DNA from 4 places in the Streptomyces sp. NPDC050508 genome. Region 1 is predicted to be linked to each of the others. Evidence: riboswitches for the same ligand, from Rfam matches in the RefSeq annotation. Region 1 holds a riboswitch; each other region holds the start of a gene.

Region 1 (7,564 bases):
CCGGCACCCCGTCGAGTTCCTTCAGCTCCTCGGGGAAGGCCTTGTTCACGGCGTACAGGCCGCCGGTGAACCCGGCGTCCCTGATGTTGTCGAGAACGCTGCGGCCCACCCCGCCGGTCGCGCGGCCCACGCCGACGACGGCGACCGAGCCGGGCACCAACAGCCGTCGTACGGACCGCGCTTCGGCGCGCTGCTCCCGCGCGCGCTGCACGGCGAGGGACCGGTCCGTGGGTTCGAGGTCGAACTCCAGGCGTACGACGCCGTCCTCGAAGCTGCGTTTCTGGGTGTAGCCGGCGTCCGTGAACACCTTGATCATCTTGTTGTTGGCGGGGAGCACCTCGGCGGCGAAGCGGCGGATGCCGCGCTCGCGGGCGACGGCCGCGATGTGCTCCAGGAGGGCGGAGGCGACACCCCTCCCCTGGTGCGCGTCCTGCACCAGGAAGGCGACCTCGGCCTCGTCCGCCGGTGCGGAGGCGGCACGCCCGTCGGCACTAATGCGGTCATAGCGTACGGTGGCGATGAACTCGCCGCCGACGGTGGCCGCGAGTCCCACCCGGTCCACAAAGTCGTGGTGCGTGAAGCGGTGGACATCCTTGGCGGACAGGCGAGGATACGGCGCGAAGAAGCGGTAGTACTTCGACTCGTCGGAGACCTGCTCGTAGAAGCTGACCAGGCGATCGGCGTCGTCGACGGTGATGGGCCTGACGCGCGCGGTACCCCCGTCGCGCAGCACCACGTCGGCTTCCCAGTGGGCGGGGTACTCGTGCCGGTCCGACGAGGTCTGCATGGGCCCCAGCGTACGGCTCGCGTCCGACAACGGCGCGAGGCAGTCTGTGGGAGAAAGCAGCAAGGAGAAGTCGGGCCGAGGCCGCGGTCCGACTCCTCGCTCCGGACGGTCCACAGGACTGGTCCGGGCTCGCTTCACGTGTGGGAAACTGGTCTAGACAACCCTGAGACTCTGAAGGGCAGCATCACATGGCTGAGCGCCGCGTCAACGTCGGCTGGGCGGAGGGCCTTCACGCCCGCCCCGCCTCCATCTTCGTCCGGGCCACCACGGCCGCGGGTATCCCCGTGACGATCGCCAAGGCCGACGGCAACCCCGTCAACGCGGCCTCCATGCTCGCGGTCCTGGGCCTGGGCGCCCAGGGCGGCGAGGAGATCGTCCTCGCCTCCGAGGCCGAGGGCGCCGACGCGGCCCTCGACCGGCTGGCGAAGCTGGTCGCCGAAGGTCTTGAGGAACTCCCCGAGACCGTCTGAGGCACGCCCCCTTTGCGCCTAAACCGGCGCCGCTCTCGCGGAGGTGGTTGCGCGCCATCGGGGTTCCTCAATTGATGGTTGCGGCGCTTTCGCCGCAAAAACGATGTACCGCAACCTCGAAGGGCTCGTCCGAATTACCGGGCGAGCCCTTCGCAATTCCACTTACGGGCAGCAGAAATAATCCCCCGCGAATTATCTCCTCTTTGTATACGGTGCCCGTGTTAATGCCGCAGGCCGGACATGTTTACGGGAGGTTGCGAAGTCCTCACACGGTCCGTGCCGTTCGCGCCGTTCGCCCCGCCGGGAAAGCGCAGCCGGTGCGCGGTGCCCGCCCGCTCGGTGTGCAGGGCGGTGATCGCCCGCGCCCGCTCGCTGTCGCCGCGCGCCACCGCGTCCACGATGGCCCCGTGCTCGGCCCAGGACTCCACGGGGTTGGCCGGTGCGTCCACCGCGTACATCCAGGCGATCTTGTGCCGCAGCTGGGTCAGCATCGAGGTCAGCGCGGGGCTCCCGGAGGCCTGTGCCAGCGTCTCGTGGAACCAGCTGCCCAGGGAGCGCAGATCCTCGCTGTTGCCCCGCCTGGCGCGCTCCTGGCCCAGCCTGACGAGGCCGCGCAGCACCTTGAGGTGGGCCTCAGTGCGCCGCTGAGCGGCCCGTGAGGCGCCGAGCGGCTCCAGCAGCATCCGCATCTCCAGCAGGTCGGCGGCCTCCTGCTCGGTCGGTTCCGCGACGCACGCGCCCGCGTGCCTCCGGGTCACCACGAACCCCTCGGCCTCCAGCGTGCGCAGGGCCTCCCGGACGGGGACGCGCGAGACCCCGTACCGGCGCGCGAGGAGTTCCTCCGTGAGCCGGCTGCCGCGCTCGTAGACACCGGCGACGATGTCGTCCCGGATCGCCGTGCATACCGAGTGCGCCGGAATACGCATGTCCGACCTCCGCCTTAATCCCCGTGAAACGTCGACGATTGACGTGTGTTCCGTGACTCTATTGCAATGAGCGGGAATTTCCGATGGCGGGCCGGAATCCATGGATATTTTTTGGACAGGAGGGCTCCGGAAACGCCGAAAGCCCCGGCCGGCGGGCCAGGGCTTCGGGAAGTGCGGCGCCGAGTCGTCAGACGTTCACACCGTGCTTGCGGAGGTAGGCGACGGGGTCGACGTCGGAGCCGTACTCGGCGGTCGTGCGGGCCTCGAAGTGGAGGTGCGGTCCGGTGACGTTGCCGGTCGCCCCGGAGAGGCCGATCTGCTGGCCCGGGGTGACGCTCTGGCCGACGGAGACGCCGATGGACGACAGGTGGCCGTACATGGTGTACATGCCGTCGGCCATCTTGATCACGACCTGGTTGCCGTACGAGCCTCCCCAGCCGGCCTCGACGACGGTGCCGGAGCCCACCGCGTGCACGGAGGTGCCGGTCGAGGCGTGGAAGTCGATGCCCGTGTGGGCACCGGAGGACCACAGGGAACCGCCGGTCTTGTAGCCGGTGGAGACGTACGAGCCGTAGACCGGGGCGACGAAGGCGTTGAGCTTCTCGCGCTCGGCGGCGCGGGCGGCGCGTACCTCGGCCTCGCGCTCCGCCTTGGCCAGTGCGGCGGCCTTGGCGCGGGCCTCCTCCTTGGCGGCCTGCTCGGCCGCGGCCTGCTGCTGGGCGGCGGCCTGGGCGTCGATCTTCTCGGCGACGGAGTCGCCCATGGCGATGACGGGGGTGAGGCCGGTCTGTTCGGCGGCGGATTCCGTGGCGAACGCGGGGGCGCTCGCGAGGGTGCCGACGACGCCGGTGGTGGTGAGGGCCGCGACACTCGCGACACGAACGGTAGTGCGGTGGGTCCGGCTCGGGCGACGGTGCTTCCCGGTGGCGCGGGTGAACGCCATGTAGTGGCTGGTCCTTTCCTTCCTTCTCGCCTACCGGGTTAGCTGACGGGTTCGGAGCAGGAAGGTCTCCTACGGACCCCCTCGCTACGCGCGCGGGCGTCCGATTCACCCCAGGGACTCTTGTGGGTCCCCGGCTCCCCTGGCTCGCGCCGTACGGGGACTCGGCGATGACTGTCCGGTGCCACGAGTGCGGCGCGGTGCCTGACGGACAGCCGGACCGACGCTAAGGGGGGTCACTTTCAATCCCCAAACGGATCACGGTTTTTGTTGGGTATGCCACAGGGCAGACGGGCAACCTCTCCCCCAATTCGGACAATAGGGAGCCCTGGTGACGCTTCAGTCACCAGGGCTCCCCACGCGCGCGTGCAGCTACTCCGTCTACTCCGCCGGAACGACGGTCACTTCACCGATGCCGAGAGCCTCCACAGGCTCCTTGATCTGCTCCGCGTCGCCGACGAGGATCGTCACCAGACGGTCCACCGGGAAGGCGTTCACGACCGCCGCGGTGGCCTCCACGGTGCCGGTCGCGGCGAGTTGCTGGTACAGCGTCGCCTGGTAGTCGTCGGGCAGGTGCTGCTCGACCTGGTCGGCCAGCGTGCTCGCGACGGCCGCGGCGGTCTCGTACTTGAGCGGCGCCACCCCGACGAGGTTCTGTACGGCGATGTCCCGCTCGGTGTCGGTGAGTCCGCCCTCGGCGAGCTTGCGGAGCACCGTCCACAGGTCGTCCAGCGCGGGACCGGTGTTCGGGGTGTCCACGGAGCCGCTGATGGCGAGCATCGACGCGCCCGTGCCGTCGGGTGCCGAGCGCAGCACCTGGCCGAACGCCCGCACACCGTAGGTGTAGCCCTTCTCCTCGCGCAGGACGCGGTCCAGGCGGGAGGTGAGGGTGCCACCGAGGCAGTACGTGCCGAGCACCTGGGCGGGCCACACTCGGTCGTGCCGGTCGGCACCGACGCGGCCGATGAGCAGCTGCGTCTGGACGGCGCCGGGACGGTGCACGATCACGACCCGCCCGGTGTCGTCGGCGGTCACCGGCGGCACGGGACGCGGCTGCGCGGTGGAGCCCGTCCACGAACCCAGGGTGTCGGCCAGAAGCGCGTCCAGGTCGATGCCGGTGAGGTCGCCGACGACCACGACGGTGGCCGTCGCCGGCCGAACGTGCCGTTCGTAGAAGGCGCGTACGGCACCGGAGTCGATCTTCTGGACGGTCTCCTCGGTGCCCTGGCGCGGACGCGACATGCGCGAGGTCGCCGGGAACAGCTCCTTGGAGAGCTCCTTGGCCGCGCGGCGGGACGGGTTGGCCGTCTCGTGCGGGATCTCGTCGAGGCGGTTGCGCACCAGCCGCTCGACCTCGCTGTCCGCGAAGGCGGGCGCCCTGAGGGCGTCCGACAGCAGGCCGAGGCCCTTGGCCAGGCGCGAGGCCGGGACCTCCAGGCTCAGGCGCAGTCCGGGGTGGTCGGCGTGCGCGTCGAGGGTGGCGCCGGAGCGCTCCAGCTCGGCGGCGAACTCCTCGGCGGAGTGCTTGTCGGTGCCCTCGGAGAAGGCCCGCGCGGTGATCGTGGCGACACCGTCCAGGCCGGCCGGTTCGGCCTCCAGGGGCGCGTCCAGGAGCACCTCGACGGCGACGACCTGCTGGCCGGGGCGGTGGCAGCGCAGCACGGTCAGGCCGTTGCCGAGCGTCCCGCGCTCCGGGGCCGGGAAGGCCCACGGCCTGGCCTCGCCGGCCTGGGGCTGTGGGTGGAATTCCATCGTGGCGAGCTCGGTCACTTGGCCGCCTCCTCGTTCTCGTCGCCGGCCTCTGCTTCGTCATCCTCGGCCGCGATGGGCTCGTACACGAGCACCGCGCGGTTGTCGGGGCGCAGGCGGGCCTTGGCGACCTGCTGCACCTCCTCCGCCGTCACGTCCAGGACGCGCTGTACGGCGGTCAGGGCGAGCTGCGGGTCGCCGAACAGGACGGCGTACCGGCACAGTTCGTCGGCGCGGCCCGCGACCGTGCCGAGCCGGTCCAGCCACTCGCGCTCCAACTGGGCCTGGGCGCGCTCCATTTCCTCGGCCGTGGGGCCCTCCTCGGCGAACCGGGCGAGCTCCTCGTCGATGGCGGCCTCGATGACCGGCACCTCGACGTCACCTGACGTCTTGACGTCCAGCCAGCCCAAGGAGGGCGCCCCGGCCAGCCGCAGCAGACCGAAGCCGGCCGCAACAGCCGTACGGTCGCGCCGTACAAGGCGGTTGTAGAGGAGCGAGGACTCGCCGCCGCCGAGGATGGTGAGGGCGAGGTCGGCCGCGTCGGACGCGCGCGTGCCGTCCTCCGGGAGCCGGTAGGCACACATCAGGGCGCGGGCCGGGACCTCCTCGACGACGACCTCACGCAGCTCCCCGCCCATCGAGTCGGGCAGCGAACCGTCACGGGGCGCGGGCTTGCCGTCGTGCGACGCGATGGACCCGAAGTACTTCTCGATCCAGGCGAGTGTCTGCTCGGGGTCGATGTCGCCGACCACGGACAGGACCGCGTTGTTGGGCGCGTAGTAGGTGCGGAAGAACGCACGCGCGTCCTCCAGGGTGGCCGCGTCCAGGTCCGCCATCGAGCCGATGGGCGTGTGGTGGTAGGGGTGGCCCTCCGGGTAGGCGAGGGCGGTCAGCTTCTCGAACGCGGTGCCGTAGGGCACGTTGTCGTAGCGCTGGCGGCGCTCGTTCTTGACGACGTCCCGCTGGTTCTCCATGGACTCTTCGTCCAGGGCGGCCAGAAGCGAGCCCATGCGGTCGGCCTCCAGCCAGAGGGCGAGCTCCAACTGGTGGGTGGGCATGGTCTCGAAGTAGTTGGTGCGCTCGAAGCTGGTGGTGCCGTTGAGCGAACCGCCCGCGCCCTGCACCAGTTCGAAGTGTCCGTTGCCCTTCACCTGTCCGGAGCCCTGGAACATCAGGTGCTCGAAGAGGTGAGCCAGGCCGGTACGCCCCTTGACCTCGTGGCGGGAACCGACGTCGTACCAGAGGCACACCGCCGCGACCGGGGTCAGGTGGTCCTCGGAGAGGACCACGCGCAGACCGTTGGCCAGGCGGTGTTCGGTCGCTGTCAGACCGCCGGATCCTGCCTCGGCGGTGGCCGTGTGACCCATGGGCATGTACGTCCCTTCGATCGCGGATTCTCTGGCTGGAACCGCAGAAATCCTGCTCGTCCCGCCACTGTATGCAAGCGTGCGCACCGTCGGCGAAGTTCCCGGCGGACGTACGCCCAGAGCGAGATCGCGTAGCCTGCGGCAGTCGCAACACGTGGACTCACGCGGCAGCCGTCGGCGACGGAGCCGAGCGGCCGACGCCGGGTCCTGGTCCGCGTTGTCAGTGCCGCGGTCCACAATGGTTCACGTCAGACCCCGTTCACGCTTCAGCAAGAGTGAGCCGAAGGGGAGCGACCCCCAGGCGAGCGACCAGAAAAGAGGAGCCGGCAGCGATGGCCCGCCGCAGCACGAAGACCCCGCCGCCCGACGACTCGTTCGAGGAGCGGATCCTCGACATCGACGTCGTCGACGAGATGCAGGGCTCCTACCTTGAGTACGCGTACTCGGTCATCTACTCCCGAGCCCTGCCGGACGCCCGGGACGGCCTGAAGCCGGTCCACCGACGCATCGTCTACCAGATGGACGAGATGGGCCTGCGCCCCGACCGCGGATACGTCAAGTGTGCGCGAGTCGTGGGTGAAGTAATGGGAAAGCTGCACCCGCACGGGGATGCGTCGATCTACGACGCCCTGGTGCGCATGGCCCAGCCCTTCTCCATGCGCGTGCCGCTGGCCGACGGCCACGGCAACTTCGGCTCGCTGGGCAACGACGACCCGCCGGCCGCCATGCGGTACACCGAGTGCCGGCCGTCCGAGGCTGCCAACCTGATGACCGAGTCGATCGACGAGGACACGGTCGACTTCACCCCGAACTACGACGGCCAGGAGCGGGAGCCGGTGGCCCTGCCCGCCGCCTTCCCGAACCTCCTGGTGAACGGCTCGTCGGGCATCGCCGTCGGCATGGCCACCAACATGCCGCCGCACAACCTGGGCGAAGTCATCGCCGCCGCCCGCCACTTGATCCGCTATCCGAACGCGGACCTGGACACCCTGATGCGGCACGTCCCCGGCCCCGACCTGCCCACGGGCGGCCGGATCGTCGGCCTCACCGGCATCCGGGACGCGTACGAGACCGGCCGCGGCACCTTCAAGATCCGCGCCACGGTCGCCGTGGACAACGTGACGGCGCGCCGCAAGGGCATCGTCGTCACCGAACTGCCCTTCTCCGTGGGCCCGGAGAAGGTGATCGCCAAGATCAAGGACCTGGTCGGCGCGAAGAAGCTGCAGGGCATCGCCGACGTCAAGGACCTCACCGACCGCGCGCACGGCCTGCGCCTGGTCATCGAGATCAAGAACGGCTTCGTGCCCGAAGCGGTCCTGGAGCAG
Region 2 (7,564 bases), on a different contig from region 1:
GGCGAACTGTTCTCCACGTTCACCTTCGCCCCCGGCACCGGCTTCCTCGACAACTTCAAGGAGCTGAGCTCCTACCGCAACGGCATCTACTGGCAGTGGATGGCCAACTCCCTCTTCTACGCGGGCGGCGGCGCCCTGCTCTCCGCCGCGGTCTCGGCCGCCGCCGGCTACGCACTGGGCCGATTCGCCTTCAAGGGCCGGGAGTTCGTCTTCAAGCTGATGCTGGCCGGCGTCCTCGTCCCGAGCATCGTGCTGACGGTCCCGCAGTACCTGCTGCTCTCGAAGATGGGCCTGGCCGACTCGTACTGGTCGATGCTGCTGCCGTCGATCCTCTCTCCCTACGGCGTCTACCTCGTCCGTATCTACGCGGCGGCCTCCGTGCCCAACGAACTCCTCGAAGCCGCCCGCATGGACGGCGCGAGCGAGTGGCGGATCTTCTCGCGGATCGCGGTACCGATGATGATGCCGGGCCTCATCACGGTGTTCCTGTTCCAGTTCGTCGGCATCTGGAACAACTTCCTGCTGCCGTACGTGATGCTCGCGGACGACAACAAGTTCCCGATCACGCTGGGCCTGTACACCCTGCTCAACCAGGGCGCCTCCCAACCGGCGCTCTACACCCTGGTCATCATGGGCTGTTTCCTCGCGATCCTGCCGCTGATCGCGCTGTTCCTGGTGATCCAGCGCTTCTGGTCACTGGATCTGCTGAGCGGATCGGTCAAGGCCTGAGGTAAGTACTGAGCTGAGTGTCGAGCTGCGCAGCACCTCCCCCCACCGCACCTGAACCGGCAGAACGAGGACCATGACCACCAGTCCGAACGGACGCCGCAAACCACCCACCATCCACGACGTGGCCCGGGAGGCAGGGGTCTCCCGGGGGACCGTGTCCCGGTTCCTCAACGGCGGCCACTACGTCTCGCCCGCCGCGCGCAACGCGGTGGAGACGGCGATCAGGAAGACGGGCTACGTCGTCAACCGGCACGCCCGCTCCTTGAGCACGGGACGGTCGGACTCGGTGGCGTTCCTCCTCACCGAGCCGCAGGAGAAGTTCTTCGAGGACCCCAACTTCAATGTCCTGCTGCGGGGTTGCACCGAACACCTGGCCCGCCACGACATCCCGCTGCTGCTGATGCTGGCTTCTTCGAAGGACGAACGCCGCCGCCTGACCCGCTACATCACCTCGGGCCACGTGGACGGCGTCCTCCTGGTCTCCAACCACAGCGGTGACCCGGTCGCGGCCGAACTCCGGGACGCCGGCATCCCGTTGGTGGCCTGCGGCAAGCCGCTCGGCACCGCCTCCAAGTACAGCTACGTCGCCGCCGCCGACCGCGACGGCGCCCAGGAGATGGTCCGCCACCTCATCGCGGGCGGCCGGCGCCGCATCGGCATGGTCACCGGCCCGCTCGACGCCCCCGGCGGCCCCGACCGCCTGGCCGGCTACCGAGACGTCCTCACGGAGGCAGGCCTCCCGCACGATCCCACCCTTGTAGTGGAGGGCGACTACCGCCGCACGGGCGGCGAGGAGGCAGCCCGCAGACTCCTGTCCCAGGCCCCCGACATAGACGCGGTGTTCGTAGCCTCCGACCTGATGGCCTTGGGAGTCGTCAACACCCTGCAACAGTCCGGCCGTTCGGTCCCGAATGACATCGCTGTCGGCGGCTTCGACGACTCGGCGGCGGCCACCTCCATCACCCCGGCCCTCACGACCATGCGCCAGCCCTACGACCGGATCAGCGCCGAAATGGTGCGGATGCTCCTCGCCCAGATCGCCGGCGAGGACACGGCGGGCGTCATCCTGCCCACCGAACTGGTGATCCGGGAGTCGGCATAACCGCCGTAACTGTCAAACCAACCGGAACACGGGTCAACGTATGTGAAGGCAGCAGCCGTCCGGTTCGTGTCGAGTCGGTGGGGCGTTCCATCCGTATTCTCTGATCATGGCCGCACCCCTCGCATATGCACTGATCGCCACCGACCTGGACGGGACGCTGCTGCGCGGCGACGACACGCTCTCCGACCGGTCCCTCACAGCGCTCGCGCGGGTGGCGGCGGCCGGTGCCCAACACCTCGTCGTCACCGGCCGGCCGGCCCCGAGGGTGCGGCCCCTCCTCGACGACCTCGGCTCCAAGGGGCTCGCGGTGTGCGGACAGGGCGCGCAGTTGTACGACGCCGGCGCGGACCGTCTGCTCTGGTCGGTCACCCTGGACCGGGAGCTGGCGGAGACCGCGCTCGGCAAGATCGAGGCGGAGGTGGGCCAGGTGTACGCGGCCGTAGACCAGGACGGCGTGGACGGTCTCACCCTCATCGAGCCCGGCTACTTGATGCCACACCCCACTCTCCCCGCAGTACGGGTGGGCAGGCGCGACGACCTGTGGACCGAGCCGATCAGCAAGGTGCTGCTCCGTCACCCCGCCCTGGAGGACGACGAGTTGGCGTCCACGGCGCGCTCGGTGGTCGGTTCACTGGCCTCGGTCACCATGTCGGGCCCCGGCACCGTCGAACTCCAGCCACTCGGCATCACCAAGGCGACGGGCCTGGCCCTGGCCGCCCGCCACTTGGGCCTGACCCCGTCCGACACCATCGCCTTCGGCGACATGCCGAACGACATCCCGATGTTCGACTGGGCAGCCCACGGCGTGGCAATGGCCAACGCCCACCCCGAACTGAAGGCGGTGGCGGACGAGGTGACGTCATCGAACGAGGACGACGGCATCGCGCTGGTCCTGGAAAGACTCTTCAGCTGAGCTGTGAATGGCCCCGAAGGGGCTCATTCAGGGGCGCGGGGAACTGCGCGACCAGCCACGACGGCGGTGTCACTCAAAACACAACCAGTCGTGGCTGATCCAACAGTTTCTAGTAAGCGCCGTACACGTTGTCGATGGAGCCATACACGGCCGCCGCGTAGTTACAGGCAGCCGTGATGTTCGCAACCGGGTCATACGGATCGAACGAAGTCCCGGCCACGTGATACGCGTTGAACGTCGGGTCGATCACCTGGAGCAACCCCTTCGACGGCGTACCGGCCGCCGCGTTGGAGTCCCAGTTGTTGATCGCGTACTGGTTCCCGGAAGACTCACGGATCACGTTCCGGTAGATCCCGTTGTACGTGCCCGGAATCCCCTTCTGCGCCATGATCGCGAGCGACTCCCGGATCCACCCGTCAAGGGTGTTGGGGTACCCGGCAAGCGTGGTCGAGCCGGTGCTGGTCGAAGTGGTGGCCGCGGACGCGGTGGTCGCACCCACGACAGGCAGCGCGAGGATCGCGGCACCGGTACCGGCGACGACGACACGGCGGACGAGGCGGGCGCGGCGGGACTGAGCGGATGCAGGCATGACGAGGTTCCTCTCCGTCGCCTGCGAGGTGAGCTGTCGGGTTCGGGCTGGGAGGTGCCCGGCCGCGCCCTTGCGGACGTGACTTAACCCCAAGCCGTTCCGGTCGCGCTGACCGGCCCGGCGACTTACCTGGTTCCCCCGCTCCTGCCGTGCGAGATGTGTTCGTGACTGGGATGCCGGGCGGCGGCAGGATTCGGCGTTCCGCTCGACAGGCCGGGAACGTATGCGAGAGCACATGTCCGGAACAAGTGGCGGAATCACACCTAACCCCTATTGACCTTGGTGTGAGGCGTATGGGGCACTTGATCCTTTGCGCGAGCCAAGGGTCAACTGTCAAATGCCGTAAGGGAAAACGCGGGCAGACCGGGACACAGGTCACGCACAGAAAAGCGTGACCCAACTCACGGGAGGATTAAGAACGGCAAATCGGGCATTCAACCTCAACTGGCAGTTCTCGGAATCCTTTTCTCCCACGTCCGGTGAAAGATCACCTCTTCGCCCTCAGTGCAGATGACCTCATTGGAGGTAATAAAGTCCGTTTCGTCGCAAGTGATCTCGGACCGCGTCCGCACGGTCGTGTCCCACGCAAGCTCCGGCCGGTGCAGCCGGATCGACCAGTCGGACCGCGTACGGGCCGACAACGGATCCGACTCGTCGATCGTGTACGTCTCCAACGCGTCCTCGGTGAATTCGAGCCCGTCCGGGTACACGCGCGTCCCGCCGTACCGGGGGTCCACCTCCAGCCGCCACTCGCCCTTCGCGACGTCCCGCACGACCAGCCGCTCGGGGCGCGGTTCGTCCAGGGTGGCGGGGTAGTTCACCCCGAGCGGCTCGGCCTCCTCCGGCTCCCCGAACCGGATGTCATCCGCCAACTCCCGCTCCCGCACCGGGAGTTCGAGCGCGCTCCCCTCCGGGTCCAGCGTGAACCCCGCCGAGGACTCCGGCTGCGGCCAGATCCACGGCCAGTACGCCGACGACACCGCGAGCCGGATGCGATGCCCGGGCGGGAACGCGTGCCCGATGCCGTTCAGCTCGAAGGTCACGTCTTCCGTGGCACCCGGCGTCCACGGCACCACCCGGTCCCGCCCGTGCCGCGCCGACAGGTTCAGCACACCCCGGGTGACGAGGGTCGACGCACCGTCGGGGGCGACATCGCACAGCCGGGCGATCACCTGCCCGCGCGGCACCTCGCAGGTCAGCCGCAGCCGTACCCTCGGCCGCCCCAGCACCCACGTCTCGGCCGGCACCTCGAACTCGAAGCAGGCCGACCGCGCGTCCTCGTCCCGCTGGTCCGGCGGCAGATCGGCGTCGTTCCCGAACGGGAAGAAACGGCCCGCGTCCACACCGGTGTGCATGGGGGAGCGGACGATCACGGGCGCACCCCGGAGGCCGTACGTCGTCGTCTTCACGTGCGGCGAGGGCCAGGACGGCTCGCCGACCCAACGGCCCGGCAGGGTGTCGTAGACCGTGGCCGGAGGGTGCGAGTCGCTGACGTAGGCGCGTAGGAGGGGGTCCGCCATCACTCCCGTGTCGATGCCCTTGAGGTGTTGGTCCCACCAGCGGAGGGTCTCCTGGAGGAAGCCGATCGCGGGGCCCGGCGGCAGGCCACGGTCCGGGTACTGGTGCGACCACGGGCCGATCAGGCCGCGTACGCGGTCCGGTGGGAGGTGTTCGACGAGCCGTAGGACCGTGTCGCGGTACGGGTCGTGCCAGCCGCCCACCGCGAGGACGGCCGCGTCGATCGCGCCGTAGTCCTCGCAGACGCTGCCGTGCTTCCAGTAGTCGTCGCGGATCTGGTGGGCGAGCCAGGTGTGGATGAACGGGTCGATCTGTTCGAGGCGCTTGAGCCACATGTCGCGCCAGACCAGGCCCGCGTACTCGGGGTCCGGCGGGCGGGCGACGAAGGCGAGCATGGTGGCCGCCCAGGCGTGCAGGTCGACGGCGAGGGCGGAACCTCCCATGTAGTGCACGTCGTTGTCGTAGCGGTCGTCCGTGGAGCAGACGGTGACGATCGCCTTGAGCGGCTCGGGCGCGAGGGCCGCGATCTGGAGGGAGTTGAAGCCGCCCCAGGAGATGCCGAACATGCCGACCTTGCCGGTGCACCAGGGCTGCGCGGCAAGCCAGTTGACGACGTCGACGCCGTCGGCGAGTTCCTGCGCGTCGTACTCGTCGCCGGGTGTGCCCTCGCTGTTGCCGTGTCCGCGGACGTCGACCCGGACGGAGGCGTAGCCGTGGCCCGCGTACCAGGGGTGGCGCTGGGCGTCCCGGGGCGCGGTCCAGTCGGTCAGGCGGTACGGGAGGTATTCGAGGAGCGCTGGGACGGGTTCGTCCGTCAGCGGGCGCCACACGCGCGCGTAGAGGCGTGTTCCGTCGGACAGCGGGATACGGAGGTCCTCGTGGGTCGTCTCGTGGGGGAAGGACGTACGGATGCGCATGAGGGGACCCCTGGGTTCAGTGGACCGGATGCATGGTGCGGCGCAGCCACGGCGCGGCGGCCATCACCGCGAGGCCCGCGGCCACCGCGATGGCGCCGTTGACGCCGAAGTAGGCCGGCTTGGAGACGTCGTCGTAGAGCTTCACCGTCTGGGCCTGGATGCCGTTCGCGAGCGCGAGGGACAGGAACCAGAGGGACATGGTCTGGCTGGAGAAGGCGGCCGGGGCGAGCTTGGTGGTGGCCGACATGCCGGAGGTCTCCAGGAGGATGTCGCCGAGGCCGAGCAGGAAGTACGAGCCGACGATCCACCAGGCCGACATCCGGTAGGCGTCGCCGCTGTGCCCGCTGGTCGGCAGGACCATCAGCAGGAAGGAGAGTCCGCCCAGTACGACGCCGATCGCGATCTTGTTGGAGGCGTGCGGCTGGCTGCGGCCCATGCGGACCCAGAGCGCGGCGACCACGGGCGCGAGACCCACCTCGAAGGCGCCGAGCGCGGACGCGTACCAGCTGGCGGGGAAGTCGAAGCCCAGGATGGTCGTCTCGGCGTTCGACGCGGCCAGCAGCATCATCGTCGAATAGGCCTGGAAGAGAATGAAGTTGAAGACCGTGGAGGCCAGGAAGAGCACGATGTACGGGCGCAGCCGGCCGCGTTCGTCGGCGGTCACCCGGGGGCTCATGAACATCACCGCGAAGTACACGACCGGGGCGATCACGGAGATGACGGTGAGCAGGTCGACGAAGCGGCCCATCGTCAGCCAGCCGGCGACGGCCAGCGCGGTCGCGAGCACGGCGGCGACCAGGATGCCTACGACGATCAGGCGCACCGCGCGACGCAGCGCGTCCGGTGCGAGTGCGAACTCCGCGGTGGTCCTGCGCCCGGCCAGGTGACGGCGCCCGGCGACGTACTGGATGAGCCCGAACGTCATGCCGATCGCGGCGGCCGAGAAGCCCCAGTGCCAGCCCTTGTGGTCGCCGAGCCAGCCGGTGATCAGCGGGCCCGCGAAGGCGCCGATGTTGATGGCCATGTAGTAGAGCGCGAAACCGGCGTCACGGCGCTCGTCGTCGGTGCGGTAGAGCTTGCCGACCATGGTGGCCACGTTGGGCTTGAGCAGGCCGGTGCCGGCGCTGATGAGGCCGAGGCCCACCCAGGTCATCGTGCCTGTGGGGACCGCCATCGCGTAGTGCCCGCAGGCGATGAGGATGCCGCCCCACAGCACCGCGCGGAACGAGCCGAGGATGCGGTCGGCGAGCCAGCCGCCCGCGACCGAGACGAGATAGACCAGCGTTCCGTAGGCTGCCGATACGGACGCGGCCGTTCCGGACGACATGCCCATGCCGCCGTGCGCGACCGAATCCGCGAAGTAGAGGACGAGGATGGCCTGCATGCCGAGGAACGAGAAACGCTCCCAGACCTCCAGACCGGAGAGCGTGAGCAGCCCCCTGGGCTGGCCGAAGAAGGCGTGGTCGTCCTCGGGCGGCGGTTCGCTGTCGGGCTCGGCTTCAAGTGCGGTTCGAGACACCATCCACTACTTCCGCGTAAGTCGATAAATATCCGTTCTTATCAGGTGATCAAAAACATACCGGTCATGATCCGATACCGCCCCCGCTGGACGGGGTGGGCGGCATGGGTGATCGAAAGCCGACCGGATACGCTGACTTGAGTGATGGCAGCGACCTATCGACAAACCGTGTGACCGCCCAGGGACACCAGCAGACAGGAGACCCCTCGTGACCGTCGTCGGGCCGTTCGGGCTGAGCGTGCGGGACCAGGCTCTGGAAGCCGATGTCCAGGCCGGA
Region 3 (7,564 bases), on a different contig from region 1:
TCCCGCGAGGCCGGCGACCCGGTGGTCCACGCGGAGGAAGCGGCCCTGGCCAAGCTGGACCCGGCGGACCCCCGCCTCTCCGCCGCCACGGTCTACACCAGCCTGGAACCCTGCACCCACCGCGCCTCCCGCCCCAGGCCCTGCGCCCGCCTGATCCTCGACGCGGGTGTACGACGCGTGGTCACGGCCTGGCGCGAGCCGGACACCTTCGTGGCGGGCGCCGACGGGAGCGGGATGCTGGCGGCGCGGGGAGTCTCCGTGGTCGTACTCCCGGAGTACGAGGAGCGGGCGAAGGCGCCGAACAGGCATCTGCCGGGCTGAGGCGGGACACCTACTTTGAAAAAGTGTGTCACTTTCGCGAAAAGTGACACACTTTTTCGGGACACCTACATCCCGCCAGCCCCGGTGTTCACGGCACCAGCACGATCCGGCCGCGCAGACCGCCCCGGGCCAGCCGGGCATGGGCCTCGGCGGCCCGCGCCAGGGGATACACCTCAGCCACGCGCGGTGTCAGTACGCCGACCTCGGCGAGGGCGGAGAGATACGCGAGCTGGGGCGCGTCGGGACCGGCGGCGGTGTGGCGCACCACCACGCCCCGCTCCGGCTCCGGCAGTACGTCGAGCCGCACGCTCACGAAGACGCCGCCGTCCCGTACGGCCGCCAGCGCGGGTGCGCCCAGCGCCGCCGCGTCGAGCACGCCGTCCACTCCGCCGGGCACCAACCGCCGTACCGCCGCGCCCGGTTCCTCGTCGCGGGACACGAACCAGGTGGCGCCACGACCGCGCAGGAACTCCTCGTCCTCGGGCCGCCCCTGCGCGACGATCCGCACGCCCCGGGTCCGGGCCAGCTCCACGGCGTAGCCGCCGACGGCCCCGGCGGCGCCCGTGACCAGCAAGGTGTCGCGGGGGCGCAGCGGGAGGTGGTCCAGGGCCAGTGCGGCGGTCGTCGCGTTGAGCGGGATCGTCGACGCGAGCGTCGGGTCCATGCCCTCCGGGGCAGGGGCGAGGGAGTTGAGGTCGGTCACGAGGTATTCGGCCTGGGCCTTCGTGGGGCGCAGTACGGGGGCGTCGAACACGATCACCGGGGTTCCGACCTTGAGCAGGACACCCGGGCCGACCGCTTCGATCGTCCCGGCGGCGTCCAGACCGAGACCGGTGTGGTCGACGCCCTCCAGCGGCCCGAAGAACCCGGCCCACACAGCGGTGTCGGCGGGATTGAGCGCGGCGGCCGCGACCTTGACGCGGACCTCCAGGGGACCCGGTTCCGGAAGGGGGACCTCCACGACCTCGACGGCCTCGGGGCCCCCGACCTTCCTGACGACTGCAGCGCGCATGATCTTCACTCCTGCATTTGCGTAGTGGAACACGACAAACGCTAGGTGAGTAACGATCGATCGGTAAGTAGGCACTTCAAAGTGCGTTACGCCCCCGCGTCGTAGCGGGCGCGCGCCTCGTCGACCTCGTCGGTCTTCTCGGCGGCCCAGTCGCGCATCTGGGACAGCAGGCCGTACAGACCCTGCCCGAGCGGCGTCAGCTCGTAGTCGACGCGGACCGGCACGGTCGGTGTGACCGTCCGCTCGACCATGCCGTCGCGCTCCAGCATGCGCAGGGTCTGGGTGAGCATCTTCTGGCTGACGCCGGGGATTTCGCGGCTGATGCGGTTGTAGCGCATCGCCTCGCCGTGGGACCCGAGGGTGCACATCGTCAGGCTGACCCACCGGTTGCTGATCGTCGAGAGCAGGGCCACCGCGGGACAGTCGCGCATGTACGCCTCGTACGTCTTCGTGGTCATCGTCTCTCCCGTCGGGGGGTAACGCACTCAGAAGTGCCTACTTACTAATCGATCGTAACTCACCTAGTATGCAGAGGATTTCGATTCGCAAACATATGAGTGACCGTGCCGGGAGGGTGACCAATCGGCCCAACAGATCCTGCGCCCCGCCGCCCACCGGGTCACGCTCGCAGTGAGGCCGGTGCGGACAACGCGGAGGTAGGACACATGAGGGCAGTCGCGGTGCTGGGTACGTCCGTGGTCGTGGGGCTTCTCGCCTCGTGCGGGGCGGCGGACACCGGCACCCGGACCATGGCGCGGGCGCTGCCCGCCGACGCGGCGTTCACGCACCCCGGAGTGCTGGTCAGCAAGGGGCAGTTGGACGCCGTACGGAAGAACGTGACCGCCGGGAAGCAGCCCTGGCTGAAGGCGTACTTCGGGATGCGGGACAGCAAGTACGGGTCGTACAAGTACACGGCGAAGCCGTACGCCGACGTCGACTGCCCCTGGAACGGCAAGGCCGCGCACGGCTGTGTCGAGGAGCGCGAGGACGCCATCGCGGCGTACACGCAGGCCCTGCTGTTCAGCATCACCGGGAAGCAGCACCACGCGCTCAAGGCCCGCGAGATCATGGACGACTGGTCGGCGAAGATGAAGGAGCACACCTCCGAGGACGCCGGGCTGCAGACCGCCTGGGCCGGGTCGACGTGGGTGCGGGCGGCGGAGATCGTGCGGTACGCGCCCGGCGCCGGGTGGCCGGCGGACCGGGTCGAGCGGTTCGGGACCATGCTGCGCACCGCCTACCAGCCGGAAGTCACCAAGAACCTGCCGGACTACAACGGCAACTGGGATCTCGCGATGACGGACGCGGCGATCGGCATCGCCGTCTTCCTCGACGACCACAAGGCCTTCGACGCGGCCGTCAAACGCTTCCGCGACCGTGTGCCCGCCTACTTCTACCTGGCCAAGGACGGCAAGCTGCCGCTCACCCCGGTGGGCTCGAAGGTCACCACCCCGCAGAAACTGACGACGTACTGGTTCAAGCAGACGACCTTCAAGGACGGCGTCGCCCAGGAGACCTGCCGCAACTTCAAGCACGTCGGGTACTCCCTCGCCGCCACCGCCCACATCGCCGAGACCGCCTGGCACCAGGGCGTCGACCTCTACGACGGGGTCAAGGACCGGCTCAAGGCCGCCCTCGAACTCCACGCCCGCTACCAGCTGGGCGAGCCCGCGCCCGCCTGGCTGTGCGGCGGCAAGGTCGACCGGAACATGGGGCCCGACCTGGAGGTCGCCGTCAACCACCTGGAGGACCGGCTCGGCATGAAGGTGCCCGCCGCGCACCAGCTCGCCGAGTCCACCCGGCCCGCCGGCAGCGACGACCTCTTCGTCTCCTGGGAGACCCTCACGCACGCCGGGAACCCGTCCGACTGAAACGTGTGTGACTTCGGACCCCGCGGATGGCGTATAGTTCTAATCACAACGGCGCGGGGTGGAGCAGCTCGGTAGCTCGCTGGGCTCATAACCCAGAGGTCGCAGGTTCAAATCCTGTCCCCGCTACTAAGGCCAAGGGCCGGAATCCAGAAATGGATTCCGGCCCTTGGTGTTTTCCCGTCTGTCGCCCCCAGTCGGCCCACCCCGCTCGCCGCCTGCTCCCCACCACGAAAAACTGGACGCGTGGAGGAGGAGGGTCCGTACGTGCGAGCCGGCGGGCGCCTGCCCGGCGATCCCGTGCCCGACCCCGGCCTCGGCCCCGTCGAAGGACGGCGGATCTCGTACACCCGCACCACCGTCCGCCGCCTGCCCGCGCTGCTGCTGATCGTCGGGGCGTGCTACGACTACCTCACCCCGGAGGCCTTCACCGCGGCCCCGTTCTTCACCGCCGCCCCGCTCGTCGCCGCCCCGCTCTACTCGCGGCGCGGCACCGTGCTCACCGGCCTGGCCTCCGTCGCCGTCGTCCTCGCGATCCACCTCAGGCTCGGCATCGTCCTCCACACCGACGCGGTCACCGAGACGGCCACCGTGGCGACGGTCGCCGTCCTGGCCGTCCTCATCAACCTCCTCGTCCGCCGCAACAGCGAACAGCTCGCCTCCGCGCGCGAGATCGCCGAGGCCGCCCAGCGGGCCGTACTGCCCGAACCGGCCGAGCGGATCGGCGGGTTCGAGATCGCGGCACGGTACGAGGCCGCCCAGCAGGACGCCTCCATCGGCGGCGACCTGTACGCGGTGCAGGACACCCCGCACGGCGTACGGCTGGTCGTCGGTGACGTGCGCGGCAAGGGCATGGGCGCGGTCGCCGCCGTCGCCGTGGTCATCGGGGCGTTCCGGGAGGCCGCCGAGCAGGAGGCCACTCTGGAGGCGGTCGCCCAGCGGCTGGAGCGGGCGCTGGCCCGCGAGGGCACCCGGCGCGACGGGCTCGACGCGTTCGAGGGGTTCACCACGGCCGTCCTCGCCGAACTCCCGCACGGCGACGGCGTCGTACGGATCGTCGACCGGGGGCATCCGCCGCCCCTGCTCCTGGATGAGGACGGGACGGTGCGCACCCTGCAGGTCAAGGAGCCCGCACTGCCGCTCGGAATGGGCGAGTTGGGGGTCTGGCCCGACCGCGCCGAGGAGTTCGCGTTCCCCGGCGGAGCCACCCTGCTCGTGTACACCGACGGCCTGTCCGAGGCCCGCGACGCCCGCGGCGTCTTCTACGACCCCGGGGAGCGGCTGGCCGGCCGGACCTTCCGCAGCCCCGAGGCGTTGCTCGGCATCCTCGCCAAGGAGGTCCGCCGGTACTCCGGGGGCTGGATGGCGGACGACATGGCGATGATCGCCGTACGGCATCCATGACCGTTATTACGGGGGGTGATCGGCCGAGCGCCCTCCGCATAACAACTGACATACCGTCAATACCTGTGGGAATTCTGAGACTTGGCCAACTCGCCCGTTTTTCGCCGGTGGTGGGCCGTTCGTCCAGCAAGGAAAGGTTAATGATCAAGCCGAACAGCTTGGAAACGGGCGCCCGTGTCTATTAACGTTCGATAACGCAGCGCGGTCGTCCCAGCCGTCACAAGAGATGGCTCCGTGCGCACGCGCCGAATCCCGCAAGGGAACCGGGGAACCACCACCTTGGGGTGAATCGCTCGTCAACTGCCGTGGAAACACGGCCGGTTTACGCGCGTAGGAGACCTTCCTGCTCCGAACCCGTCAGCTAACCCGGTAGGCGAGAAGGAAGGAAAGGAGCACGCCCACGTGGCGTCCAACCAGGCTGCCCCAGAAGCCCCTGTCGTCTACGGCGGTTACCGCCCCGACGAGGGCCCCTGGGAGGAGTGGAATCCGAGCGCGGAGTCCGTTCTTCCCAACCGCGGCAAGCACCGTGTCGCCAAGCAGCGTGGTGGCGGAGGATTCGCCCGCAGCTCCACCGTCCTGGGCGTCGGTGTCATAGCCGCCGTCAGCGCGGGCGGGATGGCCAGCGCCAACACCGGCAAGCCGCCGGTCTCGATCTCCCTGCCCGACCTGCCCTCCGTGGGCCACCTGCTGGACGACTCCTCCAGTACCCCCAAGGGTTCCGCGACCGCGCTCAGCAGCGTCGGCGTGACCACCACCGAGAGCGCCAAGGGCACCTCGGGCGCGGGGGAGCAGCTGCGCAACCGGATCATGGAACAGGCCGAGCTCCAGCAGCTCCAGGTCGACGGCAAGTCCCAGGCCGCCGCCGAGGCCGCCGTCGCCAAGCAGGTCGACGCCGCTGCCGCCAAGGCCGAGAAGGACGCCGCCGCGAAGGCCGCCGACGCGAAGAAGGCCGCGGAGGCCGCCGCCAAGAAGAAGACCGAGGCCGCGAAGCTCGCCGCGCTGGCCAAGCAGTACACGCTGCCGGTCGGCTCGTACACGATCACCGGCACCTTCGGCCAGGCCGGCACGATGTGGTCCTCCGGCTACCACACCGGCCTCGACTTCGCCGCGCCCACCGGCACGCTGATCAAGGCCGTCCACAGCGGCACGGTCACCGAGGCGGGCTGGGCCGGAGCGTACGGCTACCGCACGATCATCACCCTCGACGACGGCACCGAGCTGTGGTTCTGCCACCAGTCCTCGATCAACGTCAGCGCCGGGCAGAAGGTCTCCACCGGTGAGGTCATCGGCCGCGTGGGCGCCACCGGCAACGTGACCGGACCGCACCTCCACCTGGAGGTGCACCTCAACGGCGCGGCCACCGCCAGCGACCCGGCGCCCTGGCTGCGCAGCAAGGGTCTCAACCCTTAAGGGTCCTAAGGGCCTTAGGGGGTCTGGAATACGCGGTTCCGGTCCGGCTGTTGAAGAGGGTCATGACTTCTCTTCGCAAGCTGGGCCGGTCCGATCTTGAGGTCTTCCCGCTCTCCCTTGGCGGCAACGTCTTCGGCTGGACCGCCGACGAGGCGACCTCCTTCGCCGTGCTCGACGCGTACGCCGCCGCGGGCGGCAACTTCGTCGACACCGCCGACTCGTACTCGGCGTTCGCGCCGGGCAACCACGGCGGCGAGTCCGAGACCATCATCGGCAAGTGGGTCAAGGCCCGCGGCAACCGCTCCGACGTCGTCATCGCCACCAAGGTCAGCCAGCACCCCGACTTCCCGGGCCTGAGCGCGGCCAACATCAAGGCCGCCGCGGACGCCTCCCTGCGCCGCCTGGACACCGACCACATCGACCTGTACTACACCCACTTCGACCAGGTCGAGGTGCCGGTCGAGGAGATCATCGGCGCGCTGGACGAGCTGGTGAAGGCGGGCAAGGTGCGGCACATCGCCGCCTCCAACATCACCCCGGAGCGCCTGCGGGCCTCCCTCGACTTCTCCGAGCGCGAGGGCCTGGCGCGCTACGTCGCCCTCCAGCCCCACTACAACCTGGTCTCGCGCGACACGTACGAGGGCGAGCTGAGCGAGCTCGCCGCGCAGGAGGGCCTGGCCGCGGTCCCGTACTTCGCGCTGGCCGCCGGCTTCCTCACCGGCAAGTACCGCCCCGGTACGACGGTCGACAGCCCGCGCGCCAAGGGCGCCGAGAAGCACCTGACGACCGAGCGCGGCCAGAAGGTGCTGACCGCCCTGGACGAGGTCGCGCAGGCCCACGAAGCCCCGGTCGCCACGGTGGCCCTCGCCTGGCTCGCCGCCCAGCCCACGGTCGCGGCCCCGATCGCCTCCGCCCGCACGGTCGAGCAACTCCCCGCACTGCTGGGCGTGGCCGAACTGGAGCTGACGGACACGGAGATCGCGAAGCTGACGGACGCTTCCGCCTGACGGCGTCAGGACCGGTACGGGTTGTACAGGGAAGTCCCGTACGACCCGTACACCGGCGGCCACGGCGGCACCACCACCGCGACCGGAGGCGCCGTGCGGCGCGCCGCGTACTCCAGCGCGGGCCGCGCCACCTCCCGGCGCTGCCACAGCTCGTGCAGCAACTCCCTTTCCCGTAAGGCGAAGTCGGCGCCGGCGCGGCCACGTGCGGCCCGGTGCCGCAGGAACGCCAGCGAGGTCGCGTACGCCTCGTACTGGGCGACCGAGCGGGCCGCTGGTCTGCCGAGGTGGTGTCCGGCGTACTCACGGGCCAGCCGGCGGGCCTTCATCGAGCCGAGCACGAACGGTTCGGCCGGGGTCAGCCAGCCCGCGTAGACGTACGCGGGCAACTCCTCGCGTACGGTGCGCAGTTCGCGTTGCCGGGTCCAGACCGCGAGCCAGGTCAGCAGGCCGAACGCGGGCACCATGAACGCGCCGTAGACCTCGAAGAAGCCGTACTGGCCGAACGTGGACGAGCCGTTCCAGACCGCGTGCATGCCCATCGC
Region 4 (7,564 bases), on a different contig from region 1:
TCGGCCTTGGGGATCGAGACGGCGGTCGTCAAGTCACCGGGGTCGGTGGTCTGGGTGTCGGTGGGCTCGGGGGCGTTTGTCTCGGTGTCCGGGGCGCTCGTCGCGGGATCCGCGGTGGGCTGGTCACCGTTGCCGCCGTTGCCGCCACTTCCCTCGTTGCCGCCGGGCTCGTCGGACGCGGTCGCGGTGGGCGACGCCGTAGCAGTGTCGGTGGCCGTCGGGGACTCCTGCGGCTCACCCGAACCTCCGCCCGAACCGGAGCCGCCACTCGAACCCGAGCCACCACCCGTGCCGGAGCCGCCACCCGAACCGGACCCGGAACCCGAGCCCCCGGGGTCGTTGTTCGTGCCGGCGCCGCACTTCTCGCCGTTGTTGATGCAGTTGACCATGTCCTTCATCAGGCCCTCGTCGAAGACGTTGATGAAGTCGCCGTGGTCGGTGACGGGCTTGTGCTGCTGCTCGGGGAAGGAGTCCACCGCGAACAGCGGGGTCGTCTTGCCGCCGTCCTGGAGGCTCGGCGCCTCCACGTCGTAGACGATCCGCTGCACCAGCTGCGGAATGGCCTCGAAGCCCGCAGGGCAGGAGCCGTCGGCGGCCTCGAAGGCCACGTGGGTGCGGTGGTTGGCGCTGTCGATGTTGCGGCCGTCCCAGCAGCTCTGGAACTTGAAGGTGCGCACCACATCACTGCCCGCCGGGCACAGCGGGTACTTGTCCTTGAGCTGCCGGTCCTCGAAACCGGTGCAACTCCAGGAGGCGTTGGCATTGGCCGGGCCGTTCACGAAGGCCTTCGCGTCGCCGGTGATGATGCGCAGGAGGCGCGGCATCGCGACGACCTTGCTCTTCGCGTTGCCCACGAACGTCAGCGTGGCCGCCTTGGCCGTGACGATCTGACCGGAGTTGCCCTCGGTGCCACCGCCGGGCTTGTCCGCGTCCCGCTCCTGCTTGCCGTTCTGCAGGCGCAACACGGGCCAGTAGTAAGTGGACTTGTCGCCCGGGTTCTCGCAGCTCGTGTCGGCCTTCGCCAGATCGTCGTCGCTGGCGAAGGCGTTGTTGGACTGGTTGCCGATGTAGTCGTGGAAGTGGTGGGCGCCGTTGGTGACACCGGGGGCGACGATCACGTTGTCGGAGTTGAACAGGCCGTTCTCGTTCACGCCACACGCGGTGACGAACGTGCCGCGGGAGGCGTCGGCCTGCTCCTGCGGAGTGTTCACGTTGGGCTGTACGGAGGTGATGTCCGCGTAGTCCGAGGCGACGGGCCCGTTGGTGGACTGCTGCTGGCCCTGGCCGGTCGGGGCGGCGCTACCGCTCTGGTCGCCGCCGCTGGAGCTGCCGTTCTGGTCGCCGTTCGTGGGAGCGATCAGGGTGCAGCCGGCGAGCGCGTCGAGTCCCTCCGGACGGTCCCCGACGCGTGCGATGGCGTCGTCGATCCGTCCGATGGTCGCGGCCCGCTTCTCCTTCAACGGATTCATGATCGCGTTGTCGGCGAAGGAGGCGTCCTGGCGTATGGACTCCGTCGAGTCCTTCAGTTTCTGGTAGGCCTCGGTTATCTGCTGGTCCAGAAGCGCGAGTTGGGCGTCGACCTCGGTCTTCGCCTCGTCGGGGACCGTCGTCAACTGGGTGCCGATGTCCGGGCAGTCGATCGTCGCGCCACTCGATGCTGCATCGGGAGACCCCTGTTGGGACGAGTCACCGCCCCAACCGCCTTCGGACGCCGACGCGTAGACGTTCGCCGCCACCAGTCCTCCGCCGCCCAGCATCAGGGCGACTGCTGCCATCGTCGCGCGTCGTGCGCCCGTGGGGCGTCTGCGCGTGTTGCGTGCCAAGGAAGTTGCTCCTACACGTATCGGTCGGCCCGGATCGTCCCGGCATGGAAATCCCCCGTCCCAATACGGAGCCGGATGCCGATGTGTTCAACCGTCCCAAAAATTCATAGCGACCTCATATGGATCACCCGACCCGGCGGGCTCATGAGCCCGTGACACGTTTGGGAGAGGTAAAGGTCACAAAAACGTATCGGACATATCGCGCTTCAACCTTCACACGAGGCACACACGTTGGCTAAGTTGACGCTCAGACCGTACGACCTACTCCGGCGAGCAGCGCCGGGCCGCACGGTTTGCGCCGAGTCCGGCGTGTCGCTCGCGACAGCCGGAGCCGAGGACCCAACCGACTTGGGGTGAATCGGCCCAACTGCCCCTCCGGGCAAGGGTCGTAGGGCAATCCTTCCGTGATCGACCGCCCGAACCCGACAGCTAACTCGGTAGGCGCGATACGGAAGGAGCACGTCTGCCATGCCGGCAGAACGAAGTACGCGCACCGGAGGCAGTGGCCCCACCGTGGACGACCGACCCAGCCGTGACGAAGTCCAGCGGCGGATCAACTCCCTTTACGACAGGGCCGAGACGGCCACCGGAAACTACAACGCCACACGCAAGATGTCCGGGGCTCCGCGCCAGCGTGTCGAGCCCCGTCCCAGCGCGTCGCGTCCTTCCGACCCCGCTCAAGACGCCGTCACTCGGCAGTTGTTCGACCGTGCTCGCGCTCAACTGGGTCCGACCGTACCGGCGATCCTGCCGCCCCGCAGGACTCCCGCCCGCTCGGCGGAAGCCCCGCCCGAGCGATCCGAACGACGCCCCGAGCCCGAAGGCGGCGGCCGAGCACTCGAAGCACAGCCCGGCCGCGCCGTGGCCGAGCTGACCGCGGGGACTGCCGTACCGGAGCCAGTCGCCCCGCAATTCGCCGCTCCTGTCGCGGAGTTGACGGCCGGCCCCGTCGCCGCACTACCGCCTGCCGCGCCGCAAGCACCCCAGATGCAGCAGATGGCTCAGATGCCGCAGGCCACCGTCCTCGACCTGTCGCCCGTGCCCGCCATCGAGGTGCCTCGCACGCCCGCCATGGAGCCGCAGCAATTCGCCGTGGCGGCCGCCCCGGCGCCTGTGTTCGACCCGCTCACCGCGGACCTGGAGCTGCTCCCGTACATCGCCGCTCCGCGCACCGAACCCGCCCCGGCGAACACCCCCTGGTCGAGCCCGGAAACCTCCTGGCCCGCCCCGGAGCCGACGTGGTCCACCGGCCAGATACCGATGGTGACCGAGCAACCGACTTGGTCCACCGGGCAGATGCCCATGGTTACCGAACAGCCCGCCTGGTCCACCGGCCAAATGCCCGTGGTCACCGAGCAGCCGAGTTGGTCCACCGGGCAGATGCCCATGGTTACCGAACAGCCTGCCTGGTCCACCGGCCAAATGCCCGTGGTCACCGAGCAACCGAGTTGGTCCACCGGGCAGATGCCCATGGTTACCGAACAGCCTGCCTGGTCGACCGGGCAGATTCCGATGGTGCCCGAGCAGCCCACCTGGTACACGACACCGGAACCGGACTGGCGCCCGCCGCAACAGGAGTGGCAGCCGACCGCCCCCGCCGCCGAAGTCTCCTTCGCCGCGGCCCCGCCCGCCGCCCCCGAGTTCACACTGCCCACAGCTCCGACGATGGCCCCGGAGATCAACCTCCCCCCGGCCCCGACAATGAGCCCGGCACCCGTCGCGGTGCAGGACCCCACCACGCACAGCAAGACCGGCACCGCGCTCGCCTTCGCTCGCGCGCAGATCGGCAGGCCCTGCCTGTGGGGCGCCGCAGGACCGGACGCGTACGACTGCTCCAGCCTCACCCAGGCCGCCTGGAAGGCCGCGGGCGTCCTGCTCCCGCGCACCGCCCAGGAACAGTCGGGCGCCGGCGCGCTCGTCCCCCTCGCGGACATCCGCCCCGGGGACCTGATCTTCTTCTACGACAGCATCGACCACGTCGGCCTCTACACCGGCAACGGCCTGATGATCCACGCGCCGAGCCCGGGAACACCCATCCGCGAGGAGTCGATCTTCTACGCCGGTTCCGCCGCCATCCGGGGCGCCGTACGGCCCGCCTGATCCGCTCGGGGCCGGGCATCTCCGGCCCCGGTCGCCCACACCCCGACACTCTCGGCGGCCCGTGTCGTTGGTCCACAGGAGTGGTGGAACCCCGGACACGGTCGTAGCGTCGAACGAGAAGAGAGACGACGACCGTGCCTCGGCAGGCGGGTCCACCGCTGTGCGGGTGTGGAGCGACGAGTACGAACAGGCGGCCGGGAGCGGACATGTACAAACACACCATGGTGGGAGTCGTCACGGTCTGTGCCGCCGCCCTGCTCGCACCGGCCGTGGGCACCTCGTCCGCGGCCCCGGCGACAGTGCGCGCGGTACCGGCCGCCCACCGGCAACTCGAAGACCCCGTGCTCGTCGACTGCCTCTGGCATCCCGAGGTGCGTCCGACCGACTTCATGCTCGCCTGCGGCGACGGCAACAGCCGTCTGACATCGCTGCATTGGTCGTACTGGAACGACAACTCCGCGACGGCCACGGGCTTCAACGTGGTGAACGACTGCAAGCCCTACTGTGCGGCAGGCAAGTTCCACTCGTACCCGGTCGTCGTCCGGCTCGACGACCCGCAGCAGTGGAAGCGGCATCCGGGAGTGCGGCAGTACGGTCGGATCAGCCTGACGTACACCGCCGGGAGGCCGGACCAGTTCGCGCACGTCGTGACCTATCCCCTGTGGAACTGACTCAGAGGGACAGCTCCACCACCAGCGGCCGGTGGTCCGAGATCGCCGTGCTCGGCGTATGCGCTGCCCCTATGGCGTCCGCACCCAGCCCTCTCGCCAGGATGTGGTCGAACTGGACGCGCGGGCGGTGCGAGGGGAAGGTCGCCTGCCGGGCGGGACCCCGCCAGCCGCGCCGCGCGGTCGCGTTGAGGGCGACCCGGGGCAGCGCGCCGATCAGGTTGAAGTCGCCCAGCAGCAGCTGGGGTTGGGGAAGGCCGGCGATCCAGCGGCGGACGGTGAGCAGTTGGCCGACGTTCCAGCCCGGTACGAACGAGAGGTGGACGGCCACCGCGGTGAACGGGCCGTGCGGTCCTTCCAGCACGGCGGCCAGCGCGGCCCGGGGCTGGTCGCGGGCCAGCGTCGGAGCGGCCCGCCCGGCGACCCGCAGCGGCACGGCCAAGGGCCCCGCGGGGAGCCGTAGGGCCCGCCACTCGTGGACCGGGAGTCTGGACAGCAACGCGACGCCCTGCGAAGGGACTTCGGGCTCCTGAGCCTGGGGGCCGTGGACGCGCATCTCGGGCTCGGCCGGGTCGAGGACCCAGCACCGGCCCGGCACGAAACGGCTGTGCAGCGCCGTCGCGTAACGCCAGTCGCGTGCGCCCAGCGCGTCGGCGGCGACCGCGGCCTGATCGACGCCACCGGACCGTTCCTGGAAGCGGTCGACCTCTTGGAGGGCCATCACATCGGCGTCCAGGCCCGCGACGGCTTCGGCGAGCGGTGCCGAGGGATCGTCGGGGTGTGCGGGCGCCGGGCGGCCGTCCGGCCGGACCAACTGCCCGTGCAGCACGTTGAACGTCGCGCACCTCACCCGTAAGTCACCCATGATCACCTCCGGTCAGCCCATGCCGGTCGGCAGGGCCATGGGTTCGCGTATCGGCCGGGCCGTCGTCATCCTGTCGTCCCCCTGCGTGTCGGCGGGCAGGGGTAGCGATCTTCGCATGGGCCGAGGTTTCCGGGGTGCGGCTCAGGAACACCACCCCGGAAACTCTACTTGCGTAACTCAAGCAAACCGCTATAGTTGAGTAAGTCAAGCAAACTTACGCGGCCGTATCAGGAGGCGCAGCGTACGGAGCGGATGGAGACCGCCATGGACGACGCGCCCCGTACCCCGGCGGCCCCGGGCCCGCTGGCCTCCTTCGCCCGGTTCGTGGCACTGGGCGGAGGTGTCGGACTCCTCTCCAGCGGCGCCGTGGCACTGCTGGCCGAGCAGCTGCCCTGGGCGGTGGCGAACGCGCTGATCACCGTCGCCTCCACCCTCCTGTGCACGGAGCTGCACGCCCGCTTCACCTTCGGGTCGGGCCGGCCCGCCGGATGGCGCGGGCACTGGCAGTCGGCGGGCTCGGCCGCGGCGGCCTACGCGGTGACCTGCGCCGCGATGTTCGTCCTGCACCTGGTGCAGTCGTCGCCCGGGATGCTCACCGAGCAGATCGTCTACCTCGGCGCCTCCGGTCTCGCCGGCCTCGCCCGCTTCCTGCTCCTGCGCCTGTACGTCTTCGCCACCGGTCGCGACCGCACGAAGGACACGATCGAGACGGTGTCCTCGCCGGTGCCGGTGCCGGTGCTGATTCCGGTTCCCGTGCGCACGACAGCCCCGCGGCCCGCCCGGGCGCTCAACCGGCACGGCGGCTTCCCGCTCCCGGCGAGGGCGGCCACTGCGGCGAGCGAGTCGTGGAAACCCGGGCATCCCTCCCTCGTATCGGTGAGGTCGGCGGCTCCGGCCGTCGCGGGGGCCTTGTAGCGGCGAAAGCGCAGGCCCGAGGCCCGCAGGTGTCCCCCGGTGATCAGTTACGCTGACCGCTTCCACAACACATTCGGCGGGGGACATGTTCAACAGGCGAGTGATATCGGGCGCGTTGGCGGCACTTCTGATCGGCGCACTCAGCGCGTGCGGCGGCGGGGGCGGGATCGACGGGAGTACGCATTCCGCGACCGATGCCAGTCAGAGCAGTGGCAGCACGGCGCAGAAGGCCCAGCCCACACCCGACACCGTGACCGGGCTCAGGGACTCGGTCCGTCATCTCGCCAAGAAGACGGTGAAGGCCACTCGACCGCACACGGTCACGAAGTGCTCGTCGGCCACCAAGCAGGTCCGGCACACGAGCAGTTCGGGAACGGGCACGAAGAAGAAGACCCGCACCTGGTACACCACAGAGCGGTACCGGAAGTGCGCGAAGGTGCGCAGTGGCACCGAGACGTACACCCGGCTCGTCCGCAAGGAGCAGTGGTGCGTGAGCCTGGACGACGTCGGCGGCGACACGGGCAGGGACGACGTCTGGTACCAGGTCACGCGCGTCACCTACGACCAGGCCGTCGGCACGGACGAGCACGCGCGGATGGAGTTCGCCCCGACCGGCACGGGCTGCTGAGACCACGGTCCGACGGCGGGCTGCCGGAGCCGATCGCGAATCGGGTTCCCGGATTTCGAGTCAATTCGCGATCACAGACGTACCTGCGGTCATGGGCGCCCCGCGCCGACCCGCCACGTCACCGACTCGGAGAACAGGCACCCCATGAACGCATCCGCACCGCACAACCCCGCTGCCGACGGAACCGCCCAGATCGGTGTCACCGGCCTGGGTGTGATGGGCCGCAACCTGGCCCGCAACTTCGCCCGCAACGGCTACACGGTCGCCGTCCACAACCGATCGCCGCACCGCACCCATGAGTTGATGAAGGAGTACGGCGACGAGGGCGCCTTCGTCCCGGCCGAGACGGCACAGGAGTTCGTGGCCGCGCTCGAACGCCCCCGCCGCCTGATGATCATGGTGCAGGCCGGCCCGGCCACCGACGCCGTCATCGACGAGTTCGCCGCGCTCATGGAGCCCGGCGACATGATCATCGACGGCGGCAACGCCCACTTCGCCGACACCCGCCGCCGCGAGGCCGCCCTGCGCGAACAGGGCCTGCACTTCGTCGGCGCCGGGGTCTCCG

The links. Region 1 has a riboswitch for cyclic di-AMP ahead of AB0I69_RS46780 (M23 family metallopeptidase). Riboswitches for the same ligand answer to the same signal wherever they lie in the genome.
Positions count from the first base shown of each region.
Region 2: linked by a shared signal. The riboswitch ahead of AB0I69_RS34020 (transglycosylase SLT domain-containing protein) and the one ahead of AB0I69_RS46780 (M23 family metallopeptidase) in region 1 are both predicted to bind cyclic di-AMP.
Region 3: linked by a shared signal. The riboswitch ahead of AB0I69_RS09540 (M23 family metallopeptidase) and the one ahead of AB0I69_RS46780 (M23 family metallopeptidase) in region 1 are both predicted to bind cyclic di-AMP.
Region 4: linked by a shared signal. The riboswitch ahead of AB0I69_RS23060 (NlpC/P60 family protein) and the one ahead of AB0I69_RS46780 (M23 family metallopeptidase) in region 1 are both predicted to bind cyclic di-AMP.

Region 1 covers NZ_JBFAJJ010000033.1:39,131-46,694, reverse strand. The annotation lists gene AB0I69_RS46795 (GNAT family N-acetyltransferase) at 1-787, opposite strand, end outside; gene AB0I69_RS46790 (HPr family phosphocarrier protein) at 976-1,257, shown strand; gene AB0I69_RS46785 (GntR family transcriptional regulator) at 1,479-2,183, opposite strand; gene AB0I69_RS46780 (M23 family metallopeptidase) at 2,371-3,126, opposite strand; cyclic di-AMP (ydaO/yuaA leader) riboswitch at 3,140-3,303, opposite strand; gene AB0I69_RS46775 (pitrilysin family protein) at 3,505-4,893, opposite strand; gene AB0I69_RS46770 (pitrilysin family protein) at 4,890-6,245, opposite strand; gene AB0I69_RS46765 (DNA topoisomerase IV subunit A) at 6,572-7,564, shown strand, end outside.
Region 2 covers NZ_JBFAJJ010000014.1:102,101-109,664, reverse strand. The annotation lists gene AB0I69_RS34035 (carbohydrate ABC transporter permease) at 1-729, shown strand, start outside; gene AB0I69_RS34030 (LacI family DNA-binding transcriptional regulator) at 803-1,831, shown strand; gene AB0I69_RS34025 (HAD family hydrolase) at 1,938-2,744, shown strand; gene AB0I69_RS34020 (transglycosylase SLT domain-containing protein) at 2,854-3,333, opposite strand; cyclic di-AMP (ydaO/yuaA leader) riboswitch at 3,337-3,542, opposite strand; gene AB0I69_RS34015 (CocE/NonD family hydrolase) at 3,774-5,768, opposite strand; gene AB0I69_RS34010 (peptide MFS transporter) at 5,785-7,290, opposite strand; gene AB0I69_RS34005 (polyprenyl synthetase family protein) at 7,496-7,564, shown strand, end outside.
Region 3 covers NZ_JBFAJJ010000002.1:914,173-921,736, forward strand. The annotation lists gene AB0I69_RS09510 (dihydrofolate reductase family protein) at 1-321, shown strand, start outside; gene AB0I69_RS09515 (NADP-dependent oxidoreductase) at 410-1,333, opposite strand; gene AB0I69_RS09520 (helix-turn-helix domain-containing protein) at 1,420-1,791, opposite strand; gene AB0I69_RS09525 (alginate lyase family protein) at 1,999-3,204, shown strand; tRNA gene AB0I69_RS09530 (tRNA-Met) at 3,257-3,330, shown strand; gene AB0I69_RS09535 (PP2C family protein-serine/threonine phosphatase) at 3,448-4,605, shown strand; cyclic di-AMP (ydaO/yuaA leader) riboswitch at 4,839-4,996, shown strand; gene AB0I69_RS09540 (M23 family metallopeptidase) at 5,008-6,015, shown strand; gene AB0I69_RS09545 (aldo/keto reductase) at 6,078-7,022, shown strand; gene AB0I69_RS09550 (PrsW family intramembrane metalloprotease) at 7,028-7,564, opposite strand, start outside.
Region 4 covers NZ_JBFAJJ010000008.1:1,996-9,559, forward strand. The annotation lists gene AB0I69_RS23055 (DUF1996 domain-containing protein) at 1-1,775, opposite strand, end outside; cyclic di-AMP (ydaO/yuaA leader) riboswitch at 2,110-2,283, shown strand; gene AB0I69_RS23060 (NlpC/P60 family protein) at 2,292-3,923, shown strand; gene AB0I69_RS23065 (hypothetical protein) at 4,130-4,594, shown strand; gene AB0I69_RS23070 (endonuclease/exonuclease/phosphatase family protein) at 4,596-5,456, opposite strand; gene AB0I69_RS23075 (GtrA family protein) at 5,709-6,371, shown strand; gene AB0I69_RS23080 (hypothetical protein) at 6,457-6,999, shown strand; gene gndA (NADP-dependent phosphogluconate dehydrogenase) at 7,144-7,564, shown strand, end outside.